Regions from separate parts of the Paenibacillus sp. FSL R5-0766 genome, predicted to be linked through region 1. Evidence: riboswitches for the same ligand, from Rfam matches in the RefSeq annotation. Region 1 holds a riboswitch; each other region holds the start of a gene.
The links. A riboswitch is a leader RNA that binds a small molecule or an ion and turns the genes downstream of it on or off. The one in region 1 is predicted to bind S-adenosylmethionine.
Positions count from the first base shown of each region.

Region 2: linked by a shared signal. The riboswitch ahead of metA (homoserine O-succinyltransferase) and the one ahead of mmuP (S-methylmethionine permease) in region 1 are both predicted to bind S-adenosylmethionine.
Region 3: linked by a shared signal. The riboswitch ahead of MKY66_RS24660 (methionine ABC transporter ATP-binding protein) and the one ahead of mmuP (S-methylmethionine permease) in region 1 are both predicted to bind S-adenosylmethionine.

Region 1 covers NZ_CP150227.1:6,038,765-6,041,038, reverse strand. The annotation lists gene MKY66_RS26230 (Ger(x)C family spore germination protein) at 1-609, shown strand, start outside; SAM riboswitch class I at 680-781, shown strand; gene mmuP (S-methylmethionine permease) at 874-2,274, shown strand, end outside; gene mmuM (homocysteine S-methyltransferase) at 2,264-2,274, shown strand, end outside.
Region 2 covers NZ_CP150227.1:1,969,975-1,972,248, reverse strand. The annotation lists gene MKY66_RS09010 (PLP-dependent transferase) at 1-41, opposite strand, end outside; gene metA (homoserine O-succinyltransferase) at 66-983, opposite strand; SAM riboswitch class I at 1,220-1,343, opposite strand; gene corA (magnesium/cobalt transporter CorA) at 1,795-2,274, shown strand, end outside.
Region 3 covers NZ_CP150227.1:5,689,438-5,691,711, forward strand. The annotation lists gene MKY66_RS24655 (methionine ABC transporter permease) at 1-46, opposite strand, end outside; gene MKY66_RS24660 (methionine ABC transporter ATP-binding protein) at 47-1,078, opposite strand; SAM riboswitch class I at 1,205-1,346, opposite strand; gene MKY66_RS24665 (Cthe_2314 family HEPN domain-containing protein) at 1,483-2,199, opposite strand.

The DNA.
Region 1 (2,274 bases):
GTTTTGCTCTCCAAATTAGATGCACAAATGCAATCTGGTTCCAGCTTCTTGCTCCAAAATGTACTGAACTTCAACGGAGAGGACAAATTCTCCGGTGCCAGTATCTTTAATGGGAAAACGACCAAATTCATCGGTGAACTCAGCCAAACGGATCTAGAAGGGCTATCGTGGATCAGACCTAAAGAAAAAGGAGGCATCTTGAAGACATATAATAAAGCAGGATTCACTGTTGTATATGAAATGAAGAAGAAAAAAACAAAAATAATTCCAAAAGTGGTTGGCGATGATATTTCATTCCATGTGAAGACCGAATCCGAAGGCTGGTTGATGGAAGATTGGCGTTCGCCCGAAAGAGAGGAAAAAGGGGATTATCTTAGAGAACTAGAAAAAGAATTTGCTGAACTGGCCGAACAACAGATTCGCCAAGTGTTATACAAACTGCAGCATACTTATAAAGTAGATGTTGCGGATTTTCGGGATAGCCTGCGTATCAAGGAACCTAAGACATGGAAAAGAGTCAAAGACGATTGGGATAACATTTTTAGTACCGTGCCAATCACGTACGATGTGAAGATTACCATCACCAATCCGGGGTCTTCCACCGAATAGCGATGTGTTTCTTTTATGATTTAAATGTTGACACATTCATGATAGATCGCTATATTAGTAAAAAATCATTTTCTTATCCAGAGAGGTGGAGGGACTGGCCCTTAGAAACCTCAGCAACAGATCTGAAGGATACTGTGCTAATTCCAGCGGGTGAAAGCCTGATAGATAGGAGCGTTTGTTTTTATTTGTCAGTAACGGCGCACTCTTTAGGCAGAGTGGGTCTTTTTTGTTTTTTCTGGATGAAGAAGTAGGGGAGCAGCAGGTATGGAGAACAACAACGACAAAGGCCATTTTCAGCGGAAAATGCAGGCACGGCATGTGGTCATGCTCTCTCTCGGAGGAGTTATTGGAACGGGATTATTCCTCAGCTCAGGTTACACCATTCAGCAAGCGGGACCACTGGGAACCATTTTGTCCTATCTGATCGGAGCCATCGTTGTATATCTGGTGATGCTCTGTCTAGGTGAACTGTCTGTTCATATGCCAGAGACGGGAGCATTTCATAGTTATGCTGCCAAATATATCGGACCGGCAACAGGTTACACGGTAGCTTGGTTGTACTGGTTAACCTGGACTGTTGCGCTTGGCTCCGAATTCACAGCCGCCGGATTGCTGATGCAGCGCTGGTTCCCATCGGTGAACGTATGGATATGGAGCGCGGTTTTTGCACTGATGATCTTTCTGTTTAACGCTTTAACGGTGAAATTATTTGCGGAATCCGAGTTCTGGTTCTCATCTGTAAAAGTAGTGACTATCGTAATCTTCATTATTATCGGTGGCGCAGCCATGTTTGGGTTCATTCCCATGGCGGATGCTGAACCGGCTCCATTTCTATCGAATATTACCGCATCCGGGTGGTTCCCTCATGGGGCTACAGCGATATTGATGACCATGCTTGCTGTAAACTTTGCCTTCTCAGGCACCGAGTTAATCGGCATTGCCGCGGGTGAGACGGAGAACCCGGAAAAGACGATACCAAAGGCTATTCATACAACGCTGTGGCGTTTGGTTATTTTCTTCATCGGAACGATTATTATCTTGTCGGCCTTGCTACCCATGTCGGATGCCAGTGTACTGGAAAGTCCGTTTGTAGCGGTAATGGAACGGGTGGGCGTACCTTATGCAGCAGATATTATGAACTTTGTTATTCTGACGGCGATTCTCTCTGCTGCCAATTCAGGCCTATATGCATCTTCACGGATGCTCTGGTCTCTGGCTGACAAAAAAACGATCTCTCCGTGGTTTGCCAAATTGACCAAAAGCGGGGTACCCCTGAATGCACTTCTGATCAGTATGGTAGGTGGTGCGCTGGCCTTGCTGTCCAGCATCATTGCGCCAGGTACGGTGTATATTACGCTGGTTTCCATTTCAGGTCTGGCTGTCGTTGCGGTATGGATGAGCATAAGCGCTTCCCAATACATGTTCCGCAGACAATATATCCGGGAAGGCCATGCGGTCAAAGATCTGGTCTACCGCACACCACTCTATCCGGTGGTACCGATTGTTTCATTTATATTATGCCTGGCTTCATGCATAGGTATTGCTTTTGACCCGACGCAGCGAATTGCGCTGTATTGTGGGGTTCCGTTTATCGCAGTATGTTACGCTGCTTATTATCTGACAGAACGTGTGAATAAGAAAAGAGGACAAGTACATGACGCAAGC
Region 2 (2,274 bases), 2.9 Mb from region 1:
GCTAAGCGGCTTTCGATTTTCAACTTGTTGTTGTCTTCCATTGCTGCATCCTCCTGTAATCTCGATTAGATTTGCGGGCCAATATCGTAAGGTGTTTCTTGATACACATAGTAATTGAGCCAGTTAGAGAATAATAAGTTGGCATGAGCGCGCCAAGTAGCCGGTGGCACACGGGAAGGGTCGTCATTCGGATAATAATGTCTAGGCAATGCGATATCCAACCCTTTGGCTGTATCCCGGTCATACTCCCACTTTAATGAGAACGGGTCATACTCGGCATGTCCTGTGGCAAAAATCTGTTTGCCGTCTTTGGTAGCAACCAGGAAGATCCCCGCTTCCTCGGATTCAGCCAAAATCTCTAAATTCTCATTCTTTTCAATATCTTCGCGTCTCACTTCCGTATGACGGGAATGTGGAACGTTGAATACTTCATCGAATCCACGCAGCAACGGAACATGTGGTTTATTGATGGTATGTGGGAAAACGCCAAAACACTTTTCATCAAGTGCAACCTTGGGTACGTCGAAATGATGGTATAAACCTGCCTGGGAAGCCCAACATATGTGGAGGGTTGAAGTCACATTGGTTTTGGTCCATTCGAAGATCTCCTGGATTTCATTCCAATAGTTCACGTCTTCGAAATCCATCTGTTCCACCGGGGCACCTGTAATGATCATTCCATCGAAACGGCGGTGCTCAATCTCATCGAAGGTTTTATAGAACAGATCCAAATACTCTTGAGACGTATTCTTCGACGTATGGGATTTGGGATGTACGAGAACGACATCCACCTGAATAGGCGTGTTTCCCACCAGACGAAGCAATTGTGTTTCGGTCGTTTCCTTTGTGGGCATCAGGTTTAATATAGCGATACGGAGTGGACGAATATCCTGCTGATATGCAGAAGTTTCATCCATGACGAAGATATTCTCTCCTTCAAGTACTTCTTTTGCTGGCAGAGTATCGGGTATTTTGATTGGCATAGTAAGTCTAACTCCTCCTTGTGCATAGATAGATGCAGCCACCCCTGGCTTGATGTCTTCACATCAATACAGTTATAGACTGCCTTGAGCTTGTAAAAACATTGAATTTCTCTTTCATCCAACGTTAAAAACAACCTCAAGTTCCTTAGCGAAAATCACTGCTGAGAAGTCGGGGCATATAACAAAGACCTTCCTCGGATTTCGAGAAAGGTCATATGTAAAAAAGATATGCGCCTCTCTCATCTCTCAGTTACAACAGTGCCACTTGACACTTAGTCGCTGCAAGAATTAGCACCGTGCGGTATACCGCCGGTTGCCGGGTTTCATCGGGCCAGTCCCTCCACCTACTCTTGATAAGATTTCGCTGTATTAGATTGTAATTTAATATGGTTCACCGTCTACTTTATTACATTAATGCCCTCACGTCAAGATGCAGTTCGATGTCTGCTTCCCAGATCGGAACCGTTCATCATCCGTTGTCATACACTGCCTCAGGGCGCGAAATAGACACATTTTTGCGCTTGAAAGCACCTTGTACCAGCGGTATACTAAACAAGGTGTTATAAACCCTTATGTGAGAGGTGACATATTAAATGGATGGCGACCCGAGGCCTGACTGGCAGCCGAATTCCGACAAACTGCATAGAGAATTGACATCAGCATGCCGGCAGCGGGACGTGACTTCCGTTTGATTATATAGTGAACGCAGCCCTGATCTCCAGGCTCCGCTGCCGACCGGCTGATTTGTTCTTTTTGCGCCCATAATGATAATATCCGCCAAGTTGGCGGGTGCAGAAGGAGTAGATTAACGATGAAAATCCGGTTGGTAAACAACGGTGTATTTATTCCGGTGGACGACATTCAGCAGGCGCTGACTCCACCAGCGGAAGGCTTTTACTGGATTGATGCAGACGTAGACGATTTGGCGGTACTTCAGCCGCTGTTCTTGATGCATGATCTGGCTGTGGAAGACTGTCTTAGTGACGAAGAACAACGTCCGAAGATTGAAATTTATGAGAACCATTATTTTATTGTGATTAATAGCATCCGTTTCGATGATGAAGAGATATTTCTACGTGCGGTCAACCTGTTTCTCGGCAGACATTTCATTATTAGTGTTACCAAGCAAAAGGTCAGCGAATTGCGTACACTGAAACCCATCCTGTGGGAACAGGAAATCAGTACACCGGATCGTCTGCTGTATTTGCTGGTTGACTTGATTGTTGATAATTATTTCACCGTAGGTGACCGAATTGAAGCACGGATCGAGAAGCTTGAGGAAGACATTCTG
Region 3 (2,274 bases), 350 kb from region 1:
TGGAAGCTTTACCAACCTCTTCCCAACGTACGGTTGAAAAATCCATCTAACGAAGCACCTCCACATCAAGTCCCTCAGCGGTTAGTTCTGATATCGTCCGATCAATCGCATATGAATCACCCTCTAACCGAACGGTCAGCTGTCCATAAGGAACCTGTTTGATCGTAGAGATTGTACCTTGCAGGATGGCAAAATCCACTCCCGTTTTACGTACCGTTCTGGACAAAATCGCTTCATATGTTTTGTTACCCAGAAAAGATATCTTCACAAGTTTGGAAGCAACACCTGCCTGCAATTCAACGCCATTCGCCAGAGCGGTCTCTTCCAGAGCAAGTCCAGCTTCATGGTCACGCATCATAAAGTCCCGCGTAATCGCATGTTGCGGCTTCAGGAACACTTCTGTTACAGGTCCCTGTTCCACAATGCCGCCTTGATGAATGACAGCCACCTTGTCACAGATGTTCTGAATGACATGCATCTCATGTGTAATCAGCACAATCGTAAGGTTGTACTTTTCGTTAATGTCGAGCAATAACTTCAGGATTGAATTGGTCGTCTGCGGATCAAGTGCCGAAGTAGCCTCATCACAGAGAAGTACATTCGGATCACTTGCAAGTGCTCTCGCAATCCCTACACGTTGTTTCTGGCCACCCGATAATTGAGCCGGATATTTGCTGCTATGGTGCTCCAGACCAACCAGTGCCAGCATTTCCTTCACTTTGCGATCAATGGCTTCCTTGGGTGTATTCACAAGTTTTAGTGGAAAAGCTACATTGTCATATACCGTTGCCGAGGATAACAGATTAAAGTGTTGAAAAATCATCCCGATTTTGCGTCTCTGTTGCTGCAATTCGGTTTTGCTCAGTTCAGTCAGGTTGATTCCGTCAACCCATACTTCACCCTCCGTAGGCCGTTCCAGCAAATTAATACAGCGAATCAATGTGCTTTTGCCCGCTCCGGAATGGCCAATCACTCCGTAGATTTCACCCTTTTGGATGCTCAAATTCAGCTCGGACAACGCTGTTGTAGATTTTGCCCCTTTGCCGTACGTTTTCGTTAAACCTTTTAATTCAATCAATCGCACTTGCCCCTTTCCAACCACCTACATGTATCTTTACCCGATCTAAAGGAAAACTCCCCTTAAAGTACAAAAAAAGAGCCCTTTGCAGATACAAAGAGGGCTCTTTACGTGAAAGAATATACCTTCTCATCTGCCAAAATCGTGTCTCGCACCATTTTGTAGGAATTAGCACCTAACATCTATAACGAATGATACATGTATCATGTCGTTACAAATCGGTTGCCGGGCTTCATCGGGCCTGTCCCTCCGCCGCTCTCGATAAGAAATATGTTGTTGTAGGATTTTATAAGTTCATGTAGTTTATGCTTTATAATGTGAACGTAACTTTTGAAATATCAGTTCAATCTTTGTCACTGTAACATTCTGATTGAAACTCAGTATATTCCAAGTATTCCGATTTGTCAAAGGGAATTATTTCTTTTCCATATTTTGTTGATATAACGATAAGAGGCTGTTAACGTTTCACAGACCATATCCACGCCCTGACGCATTTCCTGCACATGCTGATTCAGATCCTCCAATTTCACTTTACCTTGCAAGGTCTGGTGTAACTGCCACAGGTCATCGTGCATTTCTGAGTTCATGTAGTGAATTTCCATATTACGTCGCTTGCGCAGCTTGCTCATCGGTTCACGATAAGAGTCCTTGATCTGTATTAATTGCAACGCAAGATCATGATGCTCCCTCGCATAATCGAACTGCCTTAACACCGTAAAATAAGAAAAATGCGCTTTGGTATTGGAAGTATTCAGCTGGAATATTTCATTTAATACCGTGCCCACTTTATCCAGAATGGCAAAGCAGCGGATAAAGCCATCTTTGTAGAAATAAACATATCGGGCATACTCGGCTTTTTCAGTCGGCGTCATATCATCCGTTGAACCTGCAACGACCTTTTTACGAAAATGAGCAGCAGCGAAACTGCTTTGCTCCAGTTCATCCAGTGAGGAGATGAGTCCCTGAGTCCACACATACAGTTTCCGATAGTCATGCGTGGGATCATGGTCCACATGCATTTGTCGTTGAAATAGCTCAAGCGTATGCGCCATTGCGTCCATCGCTGCCTTCAATTTACCTTCGTTTATACGTGGCTTTTCCCCCAACAACGTTCGCAGCATATCTAACCTCCTCTTTTCCAAATCAACAAGAATTCATCACCGTAAACGTAACACATCATCCATTCCGTGTAATTG